Regions from separate parts of the Enterobacter ludwigii genome, predicted to be linked through region 1. Evidence: riboswitches for the same ligand, from Rfam matches in the RefSeq annotation. Region 1 holds a riboswitch; each other region holds the start of a gene.
The links. A riboswitch is a leader RNA that binds a small molecule or an ion and turns the genes downstream of it on or off. The one in region 1 is predicted to bind thiamine pyrophosphate.
Positions count from the first base shown of each region.

Region 2: linked by a shared signal. The riboswitch ahead of thiC (phosphomethylpyrimidine synthase ThiC) and the one ahead of thiB (thiamine ABC transporter substrate binding subunit) in region 1 are both predicted to bind thiamine pyrophosphate.
Region 3: linked by a shared signal. The riboswitch ahead of thiM (hydroxyethylthiazole kinase) and the one ahead of thiB (thiamine ABC transporter substrate binding subunit) in region 1 are both predicted to bind thiamine pyrophosphate.

Region 1 is NZ_CP017279.1:3,876,069-3,883,438, reverse strand. Features, by position in the region: gene leuD (3-isopropylmalate dehydratase small subunit) at 1-500, shown strand, start outside; gene BH714_RS18280 (sugar efflux transporter) at 703-1,881, opposite strand; gene sgrT (glucose uptake inhibitor SgrT) at 2,001-2,153, opposite strand; gene sgrR (HTH-type transcriptional regulator SgrR) at 2,242-3,897, shown strand; TPP riboswitch at 3,934-4,034, shown strand; gene thiB (thiamine ABC transporter substrate binding subunit) at 4,066-5,049, shown strand; gene thiP (thiamine/thiamine pyrophosphate ABC transporter permease ThiP) at 5,025-6,635, shown strand; gene thiQ (thiamine ABC transporter ATP-binding protein ThiQ) at 6,619-7,320, shown strand; gene BH714_RS18250 (DedA family protein) at 7,348-7,370, opposite strand, start outside.
Region 2 is NZ_CP017279.1:3,459,253-3,466,622, forward strand. Features, by position in the region: gene thiE (thiamine phosphate synthase) at 1-486, opposite strand, end outside; gene thiC (phosphomethylpyrimidine synthase ThiC) at 486-2,381, opposite strand; TPP riboswitch at 2,460-2,569, opposite strand; gene BH714_RS16280 (Rsd/AlgQ family anti-sigma factor) at 2,669-3,166, opposite strand; partial or broken gene nudC (NAD(+) diphosphatase) at 3,262-4,014, shown strand; partial or broken gene BH714_RS24505 (hypothetical protein) at 3,983-4,072, opposite strand; gene hemE (uroporphyrinogen decarboxylase) at 4,074-5,138, shown strand; gene nfi (deoxyribonuclease V) at 5,148-5,816, shown strand; gene BH714_RS16300 (YjaG family protein) at 5,861-6,451, shown strand; gene hupA (nucleoid-associated protein HU-alpha) at 6,638-6,910, shown strand; gene BH714_RS16310 (DUF1481 domain-containing protein) at 6,922-7,370, shown strand, end outside.
Region 3 is NZ_CP017279.1:2,365,859-2,373,228, reverse strand. Features, by position in the region: gene BH714_RS11185 (protein disulfide oxidoreductase) at 1-60, shown strand, start outside; gene BH714_RS11180 (pyridoxal phosphate-dependent decarboxylase family protein) at 97-1,563, opposite strand; gene BH714_RS11175 (diaminobutyrate--2-oxoglutarate transaminase) at 1,582-2,958, opposite strand; TPP riboswitch at 3,452-3,548, shown strand; gene thiM (hydroxyethylthiazole kinase) at 3,584-4,354, shown strand; gene thiD (bifunctional hydroxymethylpyrimidine kinase/phosphomethylpyrimidine kinase) at 4,351-5,151, shown strand; gene BH714_RS11160 (GntR family transcriptional regulator) at 5,194-5,940, shown strand; gene BH714_RS11155 (PfkB family carbohydrate kinase) at 5,914-6,867, opposite strand; gene BH714_RS11150 (ADP-ribosylglycohydrolase family protein) at 6,864-7,370, opposite strand, start outside.

The DNA.
Region 1 (7,370 bases):
GTACCGGGTTTGGCGCGCATCTGTTTAACGACTGGCGCTTCCTGGACGACAAAGGCGAAGTGCCCAATCCCGAGTTCGTGCTGAACTTCCCGGAATTTAAAGGCGCATCGATTCTGCTGGCGCGTGAAAACTTTGGCTGCGGCTCTTCCCGTGAACATGCACCCTGGGCGCTCACCGACTACGGGTTTAAAGTGGTTATCGCCCCAAGCTTTGCCGATATCTTCTACGGCAACAGCTTCAATAACCAGCTGCTGCCGGTGACGCTGAGCGATGCGCAGGTGGACGAATTGTTCGCCCTGGTGAAGGCAAATCCTGGGATTTCGTTTGAAGTGGATCTGGAAGCGGAAGTGGTGAAAGCGGGTGATAAATCCTACAGCTTCAGCATTGACGCCTTTCGTCGTCACTGCATGCTGAATGGCCTGGACAGTATTGGCCTGACGCTGCAGCACGAAGATGCTATCTCCGCCTATGAGCAAAAACAGCCTGCGTTTATGGGGTAGGCTGCGTACCATCCCGGTGAAGATCAACATCGTCCAACATAATGGGTGCAGTACACCCTCAGTGTTAATTGATGTGGGACTCACCACTGTTTGCCTCTTGCGTCAGCCTGAGGCAAACAGCCTCGGCTGACGCCACGCGCGCTATGCGCCTTCTCAGACCCTGTCAGAAAATCGTTTTATTGCGTGAAGCCGCCTTCCAGAATCAGACATCTTTTACCCGGCAGGTTAGCACCAGCGTCACCACGGAAATGGCCGCAATCATCCAGTACACTGACGCGTGGCCGTAGGTTTGCGACAACGCCCCCTGAATCACCCCTGCCAGAATAACGCCCGTTGAAATGCTGTTGGTAAAGAGCGTAGTGGCAGAGCCTGCCCTTCCCGGCATTAAGTCCTGGAACCAGAGCATCCCAATCCCGGCCACGATGCCAATAAACACGGCATTAAACAGCTGCAGCGCAAGCAGTGCTTCGCGCGAATGGAAGACGATCAGCCCCAGATAAAAAAGCACTCCCGCCGCCACGGCGACGATCATCATGCGGCGCTTTCCAAAACGCTTAACGTAATAACCCGCCAGGATCATCGCCGGAATTTCCAGGCCGGCTGCCGTCCCCATCAGGATCCCCGCAAGCTTGTCCGGCAACCCCAGATCGCTGCTGATCCACAGCGGCATATCAATGATGTACATGGTGTTGCAGGTCCACATCAGCATGGACGCGATAAACAGCATGCGGACGTTTTTATCCTGCCAGCCGCTCACCTGGGTGATGGGTTTATCCGTTGTCTGCTCCACTCGCGCCACTGAGGGTAGCGTAAAGGCAATCAGTATCAGGCTGATGACAAAAATGCCGGCAGCGATGGAAAACATGGTGGTAAAGCCATAGTTCAGCGCCAGCATAAACGCCAGCGGCGGGCCGATCACCCAGGCCAGAGAGAGCTGCGCACGCATGACCGAGCTGAACATCACCACTTCCCGCGCCGAGTTATCCGCATATTCACGGGCCAGCGCGAACAGCTGCGGCATGGCGGTATTGGCGAGCGACGCCAGAAGCACGCCGCAGGTAATCAGCGTCAGGTAATGGCGATTGAAGGCAAACAGCAGCGCGTTACCCACGGCCATGGCGCAGCAAAAGAGGATCAGTTTGCGACGATCGCCCCGATTGTCCGATCGTTTTGCCAGTGCCAGACTGACCAGGATCCCGGCGATGGCGTTCACGGTATAAAACAGCCCCACCCAAAACGGCTGCGCCCCCACCTCACGGCTGAGAAACAGACTCAGCGTCGGAGCCTGCAATGCCCCCGCCACGCCCATCATAAAGGCCACCAGCATAAAAGCGGCATACACGCCGTTCAGGCGTCGCCCCATCGTCATCAACCAGAGCATGCGCAAGTCCTTGTGAAAGCGAATCGAAAGTGGGTGAATAGTAAACGAAAAAAGCCAGCAAAAACATTTTGCTGGCGGGTGATAAGCACCAATACTCAGTCACACATGATCGAGGCGAGTTAGCAAGAAGAGGTCGGTTTCGTAACGTCCCACTGCATCAGATCTTCCAGGATTTTCAACCGTTGCTCTGCACACTGGCGGGCCAGCCAGGACGCTCCCTGCGTCGCTGAAAAATAACGCTGATAAAACTGACGTGCGGTAGACCTCTTCATAATTTACCTCCTCACTTCATCGGGAAGAATTATTGGCCTAATATAGGGATTAATAAATTGCTGATTTTTTGTCAGGAGTTCCCCTTTTATGCCCTCTGGTCGTCTGCAACAACAATTTATCCGCCTCTGGCAATGCTGCGAGGGGCGATCGCAGGAGACCACGCTGAACGAGCTGGCGGACCTGCTCAGCTGTTCGCGCCGGCACATGCGCACGCTGCTTAATACCATGCAGCAGCAGGGCTGGCTCAACTGGGAGGCCGAGGCGGGTCGCGGAAAACGCTCGCGCCTGACCTTCCTGTATACCGGGCTGGCGTTGCAGCAGCAGCGGGCGGAAGACCTGCTGGAACAGGACCGCATCGACCAGCTGGTGCAGCTGGTGGGGGACAAAGCGGCAGTACGCCAGATGCTGGTGTCGCATCTCGGGCGCAGCTTTCGTCAGGGTCGCCACATTCTGCGGGTGCTCTACTATCGACCAATGAAAAACCTGTTACCCGGCACGGCGTTACGCCGCTCTGAAACCCATATGGCCCGACAAATATTCAGCGGCCTGACGCGCATAAATGAGGAAAATGGGGAACTGGAAGCGGATATTGCGCACCACTGGCAGCAACTTTCTCCTCTTCACTGGCGCTTCTTTCTACGTCCTGGTATTCATTTCCACCACGGCCGCGAGCTGGAGATGGTCGATGTGATTGCCTCTTTAGAGCGCGCCTGCACGCTACCGCTCTATTCCCATATTTCACGCGTTCACTCCCCTACGGCATGGACACTGGATGTTGAACTGTCTCAGCCGGACAAATGGCTTCCGTGGCTGCTGGGCTATGTACCGTCGATGATTTTGCCCGGTGAATGGGAGTCGATGAATAATTTTGCCAGCCTGCCGATTGGCACCGGCCCCTACTCTGTATCGCGCAATAACAACAACCAGCTGAAAATCCGTGCCTTTGATGACTATTTTGGCTACCGGGCGCTGATCGACGAAGTGAACGTGTGGGTATTACCGGATCTCAATGAAGAGCTGAGCGCCGGGCTGACGCTGGAAGGGCCCACCACGGGCGAAAAGGCCGTGGAGAGCCGGCTCGAAGAAGGGTGCTATTACCTGCTGTTCGACAGCCGTACCCATCGCGGGGCAAACCATGAGGTGCGCAAATGGATAAGCCACGTGTTGTCGCCCTCCAGCCTGATTTATCATGCGGAGGAGCAGTACCAAACCTACTGGTTCCCGGCGTATGGTCTGCTTCCTCGCTGGCATCACGCCCGTCCGACATACTGCGACAAGCCCGCCGGGCTGGAGTCCATCACCCTGACCTACTATCGCGAGCACGTTGAACACCGCTTTATCGCCAGAATCATGACCCGACTGCTGGCCGCCGTTGGGGTGAGGCTGGATGTCAAAGAGGTGGATTACGATGAATGGCATCAGGGGGAGATCGTCAGCGACATCTGGCTCAACAGCGCCAACTTTACCCTGCCGCTTGATTTCTCGCTCTTCTCTCACCTGTATGAGGTCCCGCTTATCCAGCACTGCATAGACCGGGACTGGCAACAGGACGCGGCACGCTGGCGCGCCGGCGACATGAATCTGGCCTCATGGTGCCAGCAGTTGCTGGCTGAACAAGCGATCGTGCCGTTGATCCACCACTGGCTGATGATCCAGGGGCAGCGTAGTATGCGCGGTGTCAGAATGAATACGCTGGGCTGGTTTGATTTTAAATCCGCCTGGTTTTCACCGCCGGAGCCATAACACTTTCGTAATATTTGCCAAATCATTACAATAGCGCCGTTCTCAACGGGGTGCTGCATCACTGATGTGCGCTGAGATAATACCCGTCGAACCTGATCCGGATAACGCCGGCGAAGGGATTTGAGGCTGTCACTCAAAATCCTTTGCCACTCAACCTTGAGGTGCAAAGTGTTAAAAAAAGTTCTCCCCCTTCTGGCGCTGTTTGCGCTGCCTGCTGTCGCGAAGCCCGTCCTGACGGTCTACACCTACGATTCCTTCTCAGCCGACTGGGGTCCGGGTCCGGTGGTGAAAAAAGCCTTTGAAGCTGACTGTCAGTGCGAACTGAAGTTCGTGGCGCTGGAGGATGGAGTCTCGCTGCTTAACCGCCTGCGCATGGAAGGCAAAAACAGTAAAGCCGATGTGGTGCTTGGGCTGGATAACAACCTGCTGGAGGCCGCCTCGAAAACCAAACTGTTTGCCAAAAGCGGCGTCGCCACCGATGCCGTCAGCGTCCCGGGCGGCTGGCAGAACGACACCTTTGTGCCGTTCGATTACGGTTACTTCGCGTTTGTTTACGACAAAAACAAGCTTAAAAACCCGCCGAAAAGCCTGAAGGAACTGGTCGAAAGCGAGCAGAAATGGCGCGTTATTTATGAAGATCCTCGCACCAGTACGCCAGGCCTGGGGCTGCTGCTGTGGATGCAGAAAGTCTACGGCGATGACGCTCCGCAAGCGTGGCAGAAGCTGGCCGCCAAAACCGTCACCGTGACAAAAGGCTGGAGCGAAGCCTACGGTCTGTTCCTGAAAGGGGAAAGTGATCTGGTTCTGAGCTACACCACCTCCCCGGCTTACCACATCATCGCCGAGAAAAAAGACAATTACGCCGCCGCCAGTTTTGCTGAAGGGCACTATCTGCAGGTCGAAGTGGCAGCCCGCACGGCATCCAGCAAACAGCCCGAACTGGCCGAGAAGTTCCTGAAATTTATGGTCTCCCCGGCATTCCAGAACGCTATTCCAGCGGGTAACTGGATGTACCCCGTGACCAGCGTGGCGTTGCCAGCGGGCTTTGAGAAACTGACCAAACCGCAAACCTCGCTGGAGTTTACGCCTCAGCAGGTTGCCGCACAGCGAGCAGCATGGGTAAGTGAATGGCAACGCGCCGTCAGCCGTTAATTCCCGGCTGGTTAATTCCTGGGCTGCTCGCCGCCGTATTGATGGTGGCGGTCAGTCTGGGCGCATTCCTTGCTTTATGGTTTAACGCGCCAGAGAGCGACCTGTTCGCGCTCTGGCACGACAGCTATCTCTGGCACGTTATCCGTTTCTCTTTCTGGCAGGCCTTTCTCTCTGCGCTGCTGTCGGTTATCCCCGCCATTTTCCTGGCACGCGCGCTTTATCGCCGCCGTTTCCCCGGCAGGCAGGCCCTGCTGCGCCTGTGCGCCATGACGCTGATCCTGCCGGTCCTGGTGGCCGTGTTTGGCATCCTGAGCGTCTATGGTCGTCAGGGGTGGCTGGCTTCACTATTCGGCCTGCTGGGTCTGGAGTGGCGCTTCTCGCCCTACGGACTGAAGGGCATTCTGCTGGCGCACGTCTTTTTCAATATGCCGATGGCGACCAGACTCTTTTTACAGGCACTGGAAAACATCCCCGGTGAACAGCGCCAGCTTGCCGCCCAGTTGGGCATGCGCGGTATGTCCTTCTTCCGCCTGGTCGAATGGCCGTGGCTGCGTCGTCAGATCCCGCCGGTTGCGGCTCTGATCTTTATGCTCTGTTTCGCCAGTTTTGCCACCGTGCTTTCACTCGGCGGCGGCCCGCAGGCCACCACCATCGAACTGGCAATTTACCAGGCGCTCAGTTACGACTATGACCCCGGCCGCGCCGCGCTGCTGGCGATGGTGCAGATGGTTTGCTGCCTGTGCCTTGTGCTGCTGAGCCAGCGTCTGAGCAAAGCCATCCCGCCGGGCAGTAATCAGATAACCGGCTGGCGCGACCCGCAGGACAGCATGCATAGCCGGATCGCTGATCTGCTGCTTATCACGCTGGCGCTGCTGCTTCTGCTTCCGCCGCTGATGGCCGTCATCGTCGATGGCCTGAACCTGAATCTCGTTACCGTGATGCAGCAGCCCGTTCTCTGGCAGGCAACGTGGACCTCGTTACGGATCGCGCTCGCCGCCGGGCTGCTGTGTGTCATGCTGACCATGATGCTTTTATGGAGCAGCCGCGAGCTTTACGCGCGTCAGGCCCGTAAAGCCGGGCACGCCCTGGAGCTGACAGGCATGCTGATCCTGGCGATGCCCGGCATTGTACTGGCGACGGGGTTCTTTTTACTGTTCAACAGCACTATTGGCCTGCCGGAAAACGCCGACGGCATCGTGATTTTCACCAATGCCCTGATGGCGATCCCCTACGCGCTGAAGGTGCTGGAAAATCCGATGCGAGACATCAACAGCCGCTACGCGCTGCTGTGCCAGTCGCTCGGTCTGCAGGGCTGGCAGCGGCTAAAGATTATCGAACTGCGTGCGCTGAAACGCCCGCTGGCCCAGGCCCTGGCCTTCGCCTGTGTGCTCTCAATTGGTGATTTTGGTGTCGTGGCGCTCTTCGGTAATGAAGATTTCCGCACCCTGCCGTACTGGCTGTACCAGCAAATTGGCTCCTATCGTAGCCAGGAGGGAGCCGTCACGGCGCTGCTGTTACTGGTGCTCTGCTTTGCCTTATTTACCGTTATCGAAAAACTTCCGGGGCGTAATGTTAAAACTGACTGATGTAACCTGGCTCTACCAGCATCTGCCAATGCGCTTCTCCCTTTCGGTTCGTCAGGGAGAGATGATTGCGGTTCTGGGTCCGAGCGGGGCCGGAAAGAGTACTTTGCTCAATCTGATTGCCGGTTTTCTGCAACCGGCGAGCGGGTCGATAGTGATTGAAAACCGCGACCATACGCGCACGCCACCCGCCCGACGTCCGGTGTCGATGCTGTTCCAGGAAAACAATCTGTTCATGCATCTGACGGTGCGGCAAAACATCGCCCTGGGTATGGATCCTGGCCTGAAACTCAACGACGGTCAGCGCCAGAAGCTGGAGCTGATTGCCGCTCAGATGGGCATTACCGCGTTTATTGATCGCCTCCCCGAAGCCCTCTCCGGCGGGCAGCGTCAGCGGGTGGCGCTGGCGCGCTGCCTGGTGCGCGAGCAGCCCATACTGCTTCTGGATGAGCCCTTCTCTGCACTCGATCCTGCCTTGCGCCAGGAGATGCTTACCCTGGTGCAGGACGTGTGCCAGCGTCAGCAACTGACAATGCTGATGGTTTCGCACAGCATTGAGGATGCCGCGCGGATTGCGCCACGATCGGTGGTCATTGCAGAAGGGCGAATTGCCTGGGATGGCGGCACAGAGGAACTGCTCAGCGGTCACGCAGGGGCGTCTTCATTGTTAGGCATCAGTGCGGGCTGACCCTCTCCCACGGGAGAGGGAAACAGATTAACGGCTCACCACCTTCAAGA
Region 2 (7,370 bases), 420 kb from region 1:
CACGGTCGGGTACTGCGCAAGACGCTTCACGTGAGCCGCCAGCTGTGCCAGCCCTTGTGGCGCGGAGGGCATCTGTTTAGTTTGCGTCGGGAAGACGTGTCCAAGCGCAATGTACGAAGGGCGTGCCGCCAGCGCCACGTCAATCTCCATATCGTCATGGGTCGAGACACCCAAGCGCAAACCGGCTTCCCGGATGGCATTCAGGTCTGTGGTCTCCAGATCCTCCTGACCCAGATGCACGCCGTAGGCCTGGTGCTTTATCGCCAGTCGCCAGTAGTCGTTGATAAACAGGCGGGCGTTATACCGACGCCCCAGCGCGATGGCGGCAGCGACATCGTTCTCCACCTCCTCATCGCGTTTATCTTTGATGCGTAGCTGCAGCGTGCGTACACCTGCCTCCAGCAGGCGGGCAATCCACTCCACGCTGTCCACCACCGGGTAGAGCCCCAAACGAAAGGGCACGGGTGGGAAATCGGGCTGGTACATTACGCCTCCTCTTTTTTGAGGTAGATTTCGCCGCCTTTCGCGCGGAAGGTTTCTGACATATCCGCCATGCCCACTTCAATGGTTTGCGCGGCGGCGTAGTCACGCACTTCCTGGCTGATCTTCATTGAGCAGAATTTTGGCCCACACATGGAGCAGAAATGGGCCACTTTGCCGGACTCCTGCGGCAGGGTTTCGTCGTGATAGGCGCGGGCGGTAAACGGGTCGAGCGCGAGGTTAAACTGATCTTCCCAGCGGAATTCAAAGCGGGCCTTCGACATCGCGTTATCGCGAATTTGCGCGCCCGGATGGCCTTTCGCCAGGTCCGCAGCGTGGGCGGCAATTTTGTAGGTGATAAGCCCCTGCTTCACGTCCTCTTTGTTGGGCAGACCGAGGTGCTCTTTTGGCGTCACATAGCAGAGCATGGCGCAACCGAACCAGCCGATCATCGCCGCACCAATTCCGGAGGTGAAGTGGTCGTAACCCGGGGCAATATCGGTGGTCAACGGCCCCAGGGTATAGAATGGTGCTTCATGGCAGTGCTCCAGTTCTTCCGTCATATTGCGGCGGATCATCTGCATGGGGACATGGCCCGGGCCTTCAATCATCACCTGCACGTCATACTCCCAGGCGATTTTGGTCAGCTCGCCCAGCGTGTGCAGTTCGGCAAACTGCGCTTCGTCGTTGGCATCACGAATGGAACCAGGGCGCAGGCCGTCGCCCAGCGACAGCGAGACGTCGTAAGCGGCACAGATTTCGCAGATCTCGCGGAAGTGTTCGTAGAGGAAGTTTTCCTGATGATGAGACAGACACCACTTCGCCATGATTGAGCCCCCGCGCGAGACAATGCCGGTCAGACGCTTCGCGGTCATCGGCACGTAGCGCAGCAGCACCCCCGCGTGGATGGTGAAGTAGTCTACACCCTGTTCAGCCTGCTCCAGCAGCGTGTCGCGGAACGCTTCCCAGGTGAGGTTTTCAGCGATACCGTTCACTTTCTCCAGCGCCTGATAGACCGGCACCGTTCCGATAGGCACCGGGCTGTTACGCAGGATCCACTCGCGGGTTTCGTGGATATAACGCCCGGTGGAGAGATCCATTACCGTGTCCGCGCCCCAGCGCGTTGACCAGACCAGCTTCTCGACCTCTTCTTCGATGGAGGAGGTGACCGCGGAATTACCGATATTGGCGTTGACCTTCACCAGGAAGTTGCGGCCGATAATCATCGGTTCGGATTCCGGGTGATTGATGTTGGCGGGGATAATCGCGCGGCCAGCGGCCACTTCATCGCGTACAAACTCCGGGGTGATGTTTTCCGGCAGGCGGGCACCGAAACCTTCGCCCGGATGCTGGTGGCGCAGCACTTCGCTACGGATGCGCTCACGGCCCATGTTTTCACGGATAGCGATAAACTCCATCTCCGGGGTGACGATCCCCTGACGCGCATAGTGCAGCTGGGTAACGCATTTGCCCGCTTTCGCACGTTTCGGCGTCAGCAGGCCCGCGAAGCGCAGTTCATCCAGGCCATCGTCGGCCAGACGCTCTTTGGTGTAGGCAGAGCTGCGAACCGTCAGTTCTTCGCAGTCGTTACGCGCGTCAATCCAGCGCTGGCGCAGTTTTACCAGACCCTGCTGCACGTTAATGGCCACATCAGGATCGCCGTACGGGCCAGACGTGTCGTAGACCGGCACGGCTTCGTTGTCTTCATACTGCGGGTTTTCTTTGCTGCCGCCAAGAAGCGTCGGGCTAAGCTGGATTTCGCGCATCGGAACGCGGATATCCGCCTGAGAGCCGGTGATGTAAATACGCTTAGAGTTCGGGAAAGCGGTGCCTTCCAGGGTGTCGATGAAGTGTTGGGCGTGTGCGCGCTGTTCGCGGCGGGTCAGTTTAGTAGTAGACATAGCTCATTCCAAAAGTGAAGGACATGGCTTGTCAGACGACGGATGAAGCAAGAGGAGATCGCCCGGGGGCGATACTACAGCAGTTTTACTCTTGTTCCCTTCGCAGGTATTAGCCTGATCAGGTTCCGCGGATCCCGAATTAACGGTCTCAGCCCGTGCTTTCACACTGGGCACTCCGACAAGAAATTTACACGCCATCGTTCACGCTATCGCATGAATGATTTCGTGTAATACCCCCCTCCTGAGAGGGGCGAATGTTTGTAAACTACTCGTTAACGATTAAGAACTCAAGCAGGCCGCGCGATGTTATCTTCGTTGCTGGCCTTAGAATCGTTATCCAGCACGAGGGCGATCAGCTTATCTTCCAGCGAGAATCGCTCTTCCAGCGCTTCGCCGAGATCGGACAGCGCCTGTTGAAACTCAAGGTAGTTGTCGTGATCGATGGCGTTCTCGAGGGTGGAATCGTAGTAATTCATGATCTGCTGGGTATTGGCTTCCAGCAGCGGGTAGAGTTTGGATGCCGTTAAATACGGGCTAGTGCCTTCCATTTCGCGGATAATGCGTTCATAAATATTGAAATGGCCGTCGGACAGGTAGTCGACCAGGCTCTGACAAAAATCATCCAGCGCTTTTTCATTCAGCCGCATAAACGATTCTTTGCCAGGCTTAATACCGACCAGATTGTAATAAGCCACGAGTAGATGCTTGCGCACATGTAGCCAGCGATCCACCAGTTTGTTACTTCCTCTAACGCGCTCAGTCAGGCTTTCTAGCTGGTTTAACATGTTCGACTCCGCAAGGTTTAGAATTGATTCTGCTTATCCAAAATGTAACCACAATGCTAACAACATGTCAGTGAAGCGAAGGTAGTGCAATAGATATGGATCGTATTATTGAAAAATCAGATCTGGGTTGGTGGATTGTCAGTCACGAACAAAAATTATGGCTGCCCGGTGGGGAAATACCCTATGGCACTGCCGATCGTTTCGATCTCGTTGGTCAGCCTGCGCTGAAGATCGGCGAGTGGCAAGGGGAGCCGGTGTGGTTGATCCAGCAGCCTCGCCGCCAGGACATGGGATCAGTTCGTCAGGTGCTGGATCTTGATGTGGGCCTGTTCCAGCTGGCAGGCCGTGGCGTGCAGCTGGCCGAGTTTTACCGATCGCATAAATACTGCGGCTACTGCGGGCATACCATGCACCCGAGCAAAACCGAGTGGGCCATGCTCTGCAGCCACTGCCGTGAACGCTATTATCCGCAGATTGCGCCGTGCATTATCGTCGCTATCCGGCGTGACGATTCCATTCTGCTGGCGCAACATACCCGCCATCGCAACGGCATTCATACTGTTCTTGCCGGGTTCGTTGAAGTGGGCGAAACGCTGGAGCAGGCGGTGGCGCGTGAAGTGATGGAAGAGAGCGGGATCCGGGTGAAGAACCTGCGTTACGTAACGTCTCAGCCGTGGCCGTTCCCGCAGTCGCTGATGACGGCGTTTATGGCCGAATACGATAGCGGTGAGATTGTTATCGACCAGAAAGAGCTGCTGGACGCGAACTGGTACCGTTATGACGATTTGCCACTGTTACCCCCGCCGGGAACGGTAGCCCGTCGGCTGATAGAAGATACCGTGGCAATGTGTCGGGCCGAGTATGAGTAGTGTTACACTCACGGACTGACGCAATAAGGAACTGCAAAATGACCGAACTGAAGAACGATCGTTATCTGCGTGCGCTGCTGCGCCAGCCCGTTGATGTCACCCCGGTGTGGATGATGCGCCAGGCGGGGCGCTATCTGCCAGAGTACAAAGCCACGCGTGCGCAGGCGGGTGATTTTATGTCGCTGTGCAAAAATGCCGAGCTGGCCTGCGAAGTGACGCTCCAGCCGCTGCGCCGCTACCCGCTGGATGCCGCTATTCTCTTTTCGGACATTCTGACCATTCCGGATGCCATGGGCCTTGGGCTCTATTTCGAAACCGGTGAAGGTCCGCGTTTCACCTCCCCGATCAAAAGCAAAGCCGACGTTGATAAGCTGCCGGTACCGGATCCTGAGCAGGAGCTGGGGTACGTGATGAACGCCGTGCGCACAATTCGCCGTGAACTGAAAGGCGAAGTGCCGCTGATTGGCTTCTCAGGCAGCCCGTGGACGCTGGCGACCTATATGGTGGAAGGTGGCAGCAGCAAAGCCTTTACCGTCATTAAAAAGATGATGTACGCGGAGCCACAGGCGCTGCATACGCTGCTCGACAAGCTGGCGAAGAGCGTCACACTCTATCTTAACGCGCAGATTAAAGCAGGCGCGCAGTCGGTGATGATTTTCGATACCTGGGGCGGCGTGCTGACCGGGCGCGATTACCAGCAGTTCTCGCTGTATTACATGCATAAAATCGTCGATGGCCTGCTGCGTGAAAACGAAGGTCGCCGGGTGCCGGTGACGCTGTTCACTAAAGGCGGCGGACAGTGGCTGGAAGCCATGGCCGCAACCGGCTGTGACGCGCTGGGTCTCGACTGGACAACCGATATTGCCGATGCGCGCCGTCGCGTGGGTGACAAAGTGGCGCTGCAGGGCAACATGGACCCGTCTATGCTCTATGCTCAGCCTGCCCGTATTGAGGAAGAGGTGGCCTCCATTCTTGCTGGTTTCGGCCAGGGCGAAGGACACGTGTTCAACCTCGGGCACGGTATTCATCAGGATGTACCGCCAGAACACGCTGGCGCGTTTGTGGAGGCGGTGCACCGACTTTCTGCACATTATCATCAGTAAGGAGTGGTTATGGATCTCGCGTCATTACGCGCTCAACAGATAGAACTGGCCTCATCCGTGATCCGCGAGGATCGTCTGGACACAGACCCGCCGCAGTACATTGGCGGAGCAGATGTGGGGTTTGAGCAGGGAGGTGAAGTGACGCGGGCGGCAATGGTGCTGCTGAAATATCCCTCGCTGGAACTGGTGGAGTACAAGGTGGCGCGTATCGCCACCACCATGCCGTACATTCCTGGCTTTCTCTCATTCCGTGAATATCCCGCGCTGCTGGCAGCGTGGGAGCAACTCTCGCAAAAACCCGACCTGCTGTTTGTCGACGGCCATGGTATCTCTCATCCGCGCCGCTTAGGCGTCGCCAGCCACTTTGGGCTGCTGGTGGATGTCCCTACTATCGGTGTGGCTAAAAAACGCCTGTGCGGTGCGTTTGAGCCGCTCTCCGCCGAGCCAGGCGCGCTGGCACCTCTCATCGATAAGGGTGAGCAACTGGCGTGGGTCTGGCGCAGTAAAGCGCGTTGTAACCCCCTGTTTATCGCCACCGGGCATCGGGTAAGCACGGACAGTGCGCTGGCCTGGGTGCAACGCTGCATGAAAGGGTATCGCTTACCGGAGCCCACCCGCTGGGCTGATGCGGTAGCGTCAGGGCGTCCGGCTTTTACGCGTTGGCAAGAAATTCAGTGATGATTCAGGTAAACTGCGGCTAATTTTCGATTCGAGACCTCATCATGCTACAAAACCCGATTCATCTGCGCCTTGAGAAGCTGGAAAGCTGGCAGCACGTGACTTTTATGGCTTGCCTGTGCGAGCGCATGTATCCCAACTATGCCGCGTTCTGCAAGCAGACAGGCTTTGGTGAAGGGCAGATTTATCGCCGCATCCTGGATTTAATCTGGGAGACGCTGACGGTCAAAGACGCTAAGGTGAACTTCGACTCTCAGCTTGAAAAGCTTGAAGAGGCGATCCCGGCGGCGGATGACTACGACCTGTATGGGGTCTATCCGGCCATTGATGCCTGCGTGGCATTAAGCGAGCTGATTCATTCCCGTCTGAGCGGTGAAACGCTGGAGCATGCTATCGAAGTCAGCAAGGCATCCATTACGACCGTCGCGATGCTGGAAATGACCCAGGAAGGTCGGGAAATGACCGACGAAGAGCTGCGAGTGAACCCCGCTGTTGAGCAGGAATGGGATATCCAGTGGGAAATTTTCCGCCTGCTGGCAGAGTGTGAAGAACGCGATATTGAGCTGATAAAAGGGCTCCGTGCGGACTTACGTGAGGCTGGTGAGAGCAATATTGGTATAATTTTTAACCAATGAGACAACAAAACTTGATATAACGCTCGTTTTGTCGCTCCTCGACTCTTCCCTTTCGCCCCTTGTCTGGTCTACATTTGGGGGGCGAAAAAAAGTGGCTATCGGTGCGTGTATGCAGGAGAGTGCTTTTTTGGCATTTTCGTCGCACTCGATGCTTAGCAAGCGATAAACACATTGAAAGGATAACTTATGAACAAGACTCAACTGATTGATGTAATTGCGGACAAGGCTGATCTGTCTAAAGTGCAGGCTAAAGCTGCTCTGGAATCTACCCTGGCTGCTATTACTGAGTCTCTGAAAGAAGGTGATGCTGTACAACTGGTTGGTTTCGGTACCTTCAAAGTGAACCACCGCGCTGAGCGTACTGGCCGCAACCCGCAGACCGGTAAAGAAATCAAAATCGCCGCAGCTAACGTGCCGGCATTTGTTTCTGGTAAAGCACTGAAAGACGCTGTTAAGTAAGACGCGTGGCAGTGAACAGTTTTAACGAAGGGGCGGCAACGCCCCTTTTGTCTGTCTGGCGTGGTCTCTTCGCGCTGGCGAGCGTGATGTTTCTGTCCGCCTGTAGCCACGACACCTCTCTGCCACCGTTTACCGCCAGCGGCTACGCTGACAACCAGGGTGCGGTGAGGATCTGGCGCAAAGATTCTGGCGGCGAAGTGCATCTGCTTTCTGCTTTCAGTCCGTGGCATAACGGCAATACGTCGACCGCGGAGTATCGCTGGCAGGGCGATGACCTGTCGCTGATAGAACTGAATGTCTACAGCAAGACCCCCGAACATGTGAAAGTGCGTTTTGATGACCATGGCGAGCTGAGCTTTATGCAGCGGGAAGTCAGCGGTCAAAAACAGCAGCTTTCCAGCGATCAAGTCGCACTCTATCGTTATCGTGCCGAACAAATCCGCCAGACCAGCGATGCGCT
Region 3 (7,370 bases), 1.5 Mb from region 1:
ACTACGGGGTGGACAAGTTACTGGGGAATGAAGCTCAGACTGTGGTGGGCAGGGCTGTAAAGAGAGCCCCTCTTCCGGCGGAAGAGGGGCTGGATATTACTTCGCCAGAACTTCCTGTGCGGTACGCTCAACCAGCGACAGCAGGACTTTAATGTCCTCCAGGGTCACGGTTGGGTTCAGCAGAGTCAGCTTCAGGCAGGTGACGCCGTTATGCTCGGTCACGCCGACGTTAGCACGGCCGGATTCCAGCAGCGCATCACCAATTTTCTGGTTCAGCAGGGCGATACCCGCGTTGTCCATCTGTACCTGTCCACGGAAGCGGAACAGTACGCTTGCCAGCTGCGGCTGCATAACCAGTTCCAGAGCAGGCTGCTCTTTCACGTAAGCCGCAACCTGCTGTGCCAGCGTAACACCGTGATCGATGATCGCCGCGTATTGTTCCTGACCCAGCGCTTCCAGGCTCATCCACAGCTTCAGCGCGTCGAAACGACGGGTCGTCTGCAGAGATTTGGACACCAGGTTAGGCACGCCAGCTTCTTCATCGAACTCAGAGTTCAGATAGGCCGCCTGATAGCGCATCAGCTCATAGTGGCGCGCTTCTTTGAGCAGGAACGCACCGCAGCTGATGGTCTGGAAGAACTGCTTGTGGAAGTCCAGAGTAACGGAATCCACCAGCTCGATACCGTCCAGATAGTGACGATACTGCTCGGACATCAGCAGCGCGCCGCCCCAGGCCGCATCAACGTGTACCCAGATATTCTGTTTCGCCGCCAGTTCAGCAATGGCACGCAGCGGATCGATTGCACCTGCATCGGTAGTACCGGCAGTAGCAACAATCGCCAGGATCTGCTCGCCATTAGCATTGCACTGCTCAATTTTCGCTGCCAGATCGTTGAGATCCATGCGCGAGAATTCATCCGTTTTCACCTGCACGACGGACTGGTAGCCCAGACCCATCAGCGCCATGTTCTTCTGCACGGAGAAGTGTGCGTTTTCAGAGCACAGCACGCGGATTTTACGCAGATCGCCAACCAGGCCGTCCTGCTGAACGGAATGACCCTGACGCGCGAAGAACGCATCACGGGCCAGCATCAGACCCATCAGGTTGCTCTGCGTGCCGCCGCTGGTGAACACACCGGCGTCGCCAGCCTGATAACCCACGCGGGTACGCAGCCATTCGATCAGCTTGATCTCAATGATGGTTGCGGACGGGCTTTGATCCCAGGAGTCCATGCTCTGGTTAGTGGCGTTAATCAGTACTTCCGCCGCCTGGCTAACCACCAGGCTTGGGCAGTGCAGGTGCGCCACACACTGCGGGTGATGAACGGACAGGCTGTCTTTCAGGAAGAACTCCACGGCGCGTTCAATCGCCGCTTCGTTGCCCAGCCCTTTCGGGTTGAAATCCAGCTTAATACGGTCGCGCAGTTCCGCGACCGTTTTGCCCTGATACATCTCAGGCTGTTTCAGCCACTGCATCACAGCCTGAGTGCTTTGTTCAATCGCCTGCTGGTAAGCTTCAATGCTCTGCGCAGAGGAGAACAAAATTGGGTTTGAATCTGACATCGTGTTCAACAACTCCGGTTACGCCGGGCGAACGCCCGCAGCAAGCAGCGCCTGCTCGAATTTATCCAGGAAGACTTTCAGCTCATCATCGCTGATCAGCAGGGAAGGCAGCAGACGCAGAACAATACCGTTGCGACCACCGCGCTCCAGAATCAGGCCGGCTTCGAAGCACTTCTTCTGAATCAGTGCAGACAGCTCGCCATCACCCGGGTAGCAACCCATGTGGTCTGCCGCTTCGTGTGGCTTAACGATCTCAATCCCGATCATCATGCCCAGGCCGCGAACGTGACCGATAACCGGATAGCGTTTCGCCATCTCGTTCAGCTGGCCTTTCAGCCATTCGCCCTGCGCGGCCACTTTGCCCGCGATATTCTGGTCTTTCAGGATTTTCAGCGTTGTCAGACCGGTTGCCATTGCCAGCTGGTTGCCGCGGAAGGTACCGGTGTGGTGGCCTGGTGCCCACGCATCGAACTGTTTTTTGATGCCGAGTACCGCCAGTGGCAGACCGCCGCCAACCGCTTTAGACATCACGATGATGTCTGGCTCAATGCCCGCGTGTTCGAAGGCGAAGAATTTACCGGTACGGGCAAAGCCAGCCTGAACTTCGTCGAGGATCAGCAGAATGCCGTGTTCCTGAGTCACTTTACGGATGCGCTGCAGCCACTCAACCGGAGCCGGGTTCACGCCGCCTTCACCCTGAACGGCTTCAAGGATCACTGCCGCAGGTTTACGCACGCCGCTTTCAACGTCGTTGATCAGGTTTTCGAAATAGTAGGTCAGCGCTTTCACACCCGCTTCACCGCCGATACCCAGTGGGCAACGGTACTGGTGTGGGTAAGGCATGAACTGCACTTCTGGCATCATACCGTTAACCGCTTCTTTCGGAGACAGGTTGCCGGTAACGGCCAGTGCGCCGTGAGTCATACCGTGGTAACCACCAGAGAAGCTGATGATACCGCTACGACCGGTCACTTTTTTCGCCAGTTTCAGCGCTGCTTCAACGGCATCAGCACCGGATGGACCGGTGAACTGCAGGCAGTACTCTTTGCCCTGACCAGGCAGCAGAGAGAGCAGATATTCTGAGAACGCGTCTTTCAGAGGCGTAGTCAGATCCAGAGTATGTAACGGCAAGCCGCTGGTAATGACATTTTGGATGCTTTTCAGCACATCAGGATGGTTATGTCCAAGCGCAAGGGTGCCTGCGCCTGCTAAACAGTCAAGGTATTCTTTATTGTCTGCATCGGTGATCCACACGCCTTCTGCTTTAGTGATTGCTAAAGGCAGTTTGCGCGGATAACTCCTGACGTTAGATTCAAACTCGGCCTGACGGGCCAGATAGGTTTCGTTGCTTTTGTGGGCATCTACGGTGTCAATACGGACTTTATCCGTCATCATATCACTCCTACAACCGCCGCTTCGTTATGAGCAACGATTGAATAAAAAGTTAAAAAACAGATGGGGGCCTGAAAAAAACGCCGCCAATATAGAGCCTTTTGTCACGAGGCTCAATGGTTAATTTGTTTACTGTTTTATGACATGCGGTACGGGGGAGGGAATATCCTCATTTTAAGAATAAAAATTGCGCTTTATGCCAAACAAAAACAGCCGGTTACGCGTATTTTGTCAGGACTGTAAAAAGAGAGAAAAGTGTGTGACAAATCGTGCCATTGAGGGACGTTAAGGGGGGCAGATAGGCCCTTTAAGCGCATTATCTCGACATTACCTGCAAAATACCGGGGTCACGACAGGTTGTTTTTATTCCCGGACATAGCGGTTACAGGCTTCTCATTACATCTGATTGGTATAACAAAATCGTGAAAGCGAGAAATCAACAGGTCTTGCATCACTGGTACTCTTCCCCTAATCTGCCAAATGTAAGTGAATTCTTACCAATGACTCGGGGTGCCCCATCACTGATGGGCTGAGAAATACCCGTATTACCTGATCTGGATAATGCCAGCGTAGGGAAGTCAGATGCCTTCCCGGTCATCGCTTCTTCACGCACGGCAGGAGCGATACCATGCAGCCTGACCTGCTCGATTTACACGTTTTACATCAGTTTCGAACCCGTTCCCCACTTACCCACTGTATGACCAACGATGTGGTACAGACCTTTACGGCCAATGTGTTACTGGCGCTTGGCGCTTCTCCGGCTATGGTGATTGAAGCCGAAGAGGCCGAGCAGTTTGCCGCGCTCGCAGATGCCCTGCTGATTAACGTCGGGACGCTGACGGCGCCGCGCGCCCAGTCGATGCGCCGGGCGATTGAGCGTGCAGTGGCCGCAGGGAAACCCTGGACGCTTGACCCGGTTGCCGTAGGGGCGCTGACGTTCCGCACCCGTTTTTGCCACCAAATCCTCGCCCTGAAACCGGCGGCCATTCGCGGCAATGCCTCGGAAATTCTCGCCCTTGCCGGGATGAGTGCGGGCGGGCGCGGCGTCGATACCACCGACACGGCGGCGGCTGCGTTGCCTGCCGCGCAGGCGCTGGCTCGCCAGACGAATGCCATTGTGGTGGTCACCGGTGAACGGGATTACGTCACCGACGGGCAGCGCACCCGCACGGTAGTGGGCGGTGACCCGATGATGACCCGCGTGGTGGGAACGGGATGCGCGCTCTCGGCAGTCGTGGCGGCGAGCTGCTCGCTTCCCGGTGACCGGCTGGATAACATTGCCGCCGCTTGCGGATGGATGAAACGTGCCGGAACGGCGGCCGTCGCCCGGTCTGTTGGTCCCGGCAGTTTTGCCAGCGCGTTCCTCGACGCGCTCTACACTCTGGAGGAACGGGCATGAATCGGATTAACGCCCTTACCATTGCCGGTACCGACCCAAGCGGCGGCGCGGGCATTCAGGCTGATTTGAAAACGTTCTCCGCACTCGGGGCGTACGGCTGCTCGGTGATTACCGCGCTGGTGGCGCAAAATACGCGTGGCGTGCAGTCGGTTTACCGCATTGAGCCGGACTTTGTCGCCGCACAGCTGGATTCGGTTTTCAGCGATGTACGAATCGACACCACCAAGATTGGGATGCTGGCCGAGACCGACATTGTTGAAGCGGTGGCAGAACGGCTTAAACGTTACCAGGTACAAAACGTGGTGCTGGATACCGTGATGCTGGCAAAAAGCGGTGACCCGCTGCTGTCCGCCTCCGCCGTCGAGACGCTGCGAAGTAAGCTGCTGCCGCAGGTGGCGCTTATCACGCCTAATCTGCCTGAAGCCGCTGCGCTGCTGGATGCGCCGCACGCGCAAAATGAGCGCGAAATGAAAGAGCAGGGGAATGCGCTCCTGGCGATGGGCTGCGGTGCCGTGCTGATGAAAGGCGGTCATCTTGATGATGAAGAAAGCCCTGACTGGTTGTTTACCCACGACGGTGCGCTGCGTTTCACGGCCCCGCGGGTACAGACCAAAAACACCCACGGGACCGGCTGCACGCTCTCTGCCGCGCTGGCGGCTTTGCGCCCCCGTCGTGACAACTGGGGGGATACGGTCCGCGACGCTAAAATCTGGCTCTCCGAAGCGCTGGCAAAAGCCGATACTCTCGAGGTTGGTCACGGTATTGGTCCGGTACACCATTTTCATGCCTGGTGGTAAGCCGTATACTGGCAACACACACCAGGCCTGAGAAAAACAGAGATGGAACAAGCGCATACCCGGTTAATCGACCAACTGAATGAACGCATTGCCGCCCCGGACAACACGCCGCTGTATCTGAAATTTGCCGAAACGGTAAAAAACGCGGTACGCAACGGGGTGCTGGAGCATGGGAATATACTGCCCGGCGAGCGCGATCTCAGTCAGTTAACCGGCGTGTCGCGCATTACCGTGCGCAAAGCGATGCAGGCTCTGGAAGCCGAGGGCGTAGTGACGCGCGCCCGCGGCTACGGGACGCAAATCAATAACATCTTTGAATACTCGCTCAAGGAAGCGCGCGGTTTTTCTCAGCAGGTGGTGCTGCGCGGCAAAAAGCCCAACACGCTGTGGGTGAATAAACGGGTGGTGAAATGCCCGGAAGAGGTGGCCAGCCAGCTGTCAGTGCCGCCGGAGAGCGAGGTCTTTTTGCTTAAGCGCATCCGCTATGTGGATGATGACGCCGTATCGATTGAGGAGTCCTGGGTGCCGGTAGGGTTGATTCACGATCCGGATGCAATTGGGATTTCCCTGTATGACTACTTCCGTAGCCAGAATATCTTCCCGCAACGCACCCGCTCACGCGTCAGTGCCCGCATGCCGGACAGCGAGTTTCAGACGCATATCCGCATGGATGACAAAATCCCGGTGCTGGTGATCAAGCAGGTTGCACTTGATCAGCAGAACCGGCCCATTGAGTTCAGCATCAGCTACTGCCGTAGCGATTTATACGTCTTTGTGTGCGAGGAGTAACGCCTCGCGCCCTGGCGCGCAGTCGCCGCCGCGGTGGCTAACGACCCAGGCCGCCACTGCATTGCCAAGCGTAACGGCATCAGCCAGCGACCATCCTGCCGCCAGCCCGGCAAGCGTGCCACCGGCGTGGCTGTCGCCCGCACCGATCGTGTCGACGACGGTTGCGGGAAACGCCGGAACGTAGCCCGATTTATCACCCTCAAACCAGGCGGCACCGTCTTTATCGTGGCGAATAATCAGCGCAGAACCAAAACGCTGTAGCCACTGCGGGCCGAGTGTTTCAGCTTCCATGCCAAATCGTCCCGCTGCCATCTCCGCTTCCTGGCGATTAAGCGATACCATCGGCTTACAGGCCATGATCCGCGCCATCAGCGCATCAGGGATATCGGCAATACGCGGCCCAAAGTCGATAAACGCGGTAACGTTTTCCAGGCCCTCCAGCCAGGCCGTCAGACGCTCTCCGCACGGTGACGCCAGCTGATAGCCTGAGAGGTAGACCAGGCTTTCAGGCGGCACGTTCAGCGCATCCAGCCAGCGCTGTTGCCACTGGTTCTCCACGCCGCTAAACGACATAAAGGTCCGCTCACCGTCCGGTTCGACCAGCGCCAGACACCAGCCGTTGTCGCCCGTTTCTACTTCGACGACGCTGTGCAGATCCTGTTTGGCCATGGCGTTACGGATGATGTCTGCCCACACTCCATGGCCGACGGGGAGCGCGTTTTGCGCGGCGATCCCGAGCCGTTTCAGCGCAATAGCAATATTCAGCGCACAGCCGCCGATATTGACACCCTGTTGTTTAAGTTCGATATCACACCCGCGCCAGGGCAGGGCATAGGCGTCAGCGATCACGTCGATGACCGCGGCACCCAGCACCGTGACCGGGCGAGTGGCGTGCAGTGTTTCAAGGCGTGCAGCAAAAGCACTCATACGCCCTCCCTTTGCTCCCGGAAGTGCAGCAGTTTTTCACAGTAGTGGTTAAAGTCGAGGCGGTTTACGGCGTCGAGTTCCTCCTTGTACGCCGGGTCAATCGCCTGTACGCCGTGAAGCGCACCGCAGATTGCCGTCGCCATCGCGCCGATGGTGTCCGTATCACCGCCGAGGTTGGCGCACAAAATGGCGCAGCGGTTCGGGTCGGTGCCTGCCAGTTCGACCATCGCAATCGCCGCTGGAACCGACTCAAGCGTGCTGGTGCCCGCGCCAATAAGCTGGTAAACCTGCTCGCTGGCGGAATCGATGCCGTTGGCTTCACGCACGGTCTTAAGGGCGAGCTCAATCCGTGCCGCCAGCGATGCGCTGAAGGTGGTTGTTTTCGCTTCCTGTGCGTAGCGGGCAATGCCTGGCAGGGCATCGACGATGTTCTGCCAGCGTTCACCGTCAATGGCACGCGACACTGCCCAGGCTATCACCACCGCGCCGGCAATCGCGAGGTC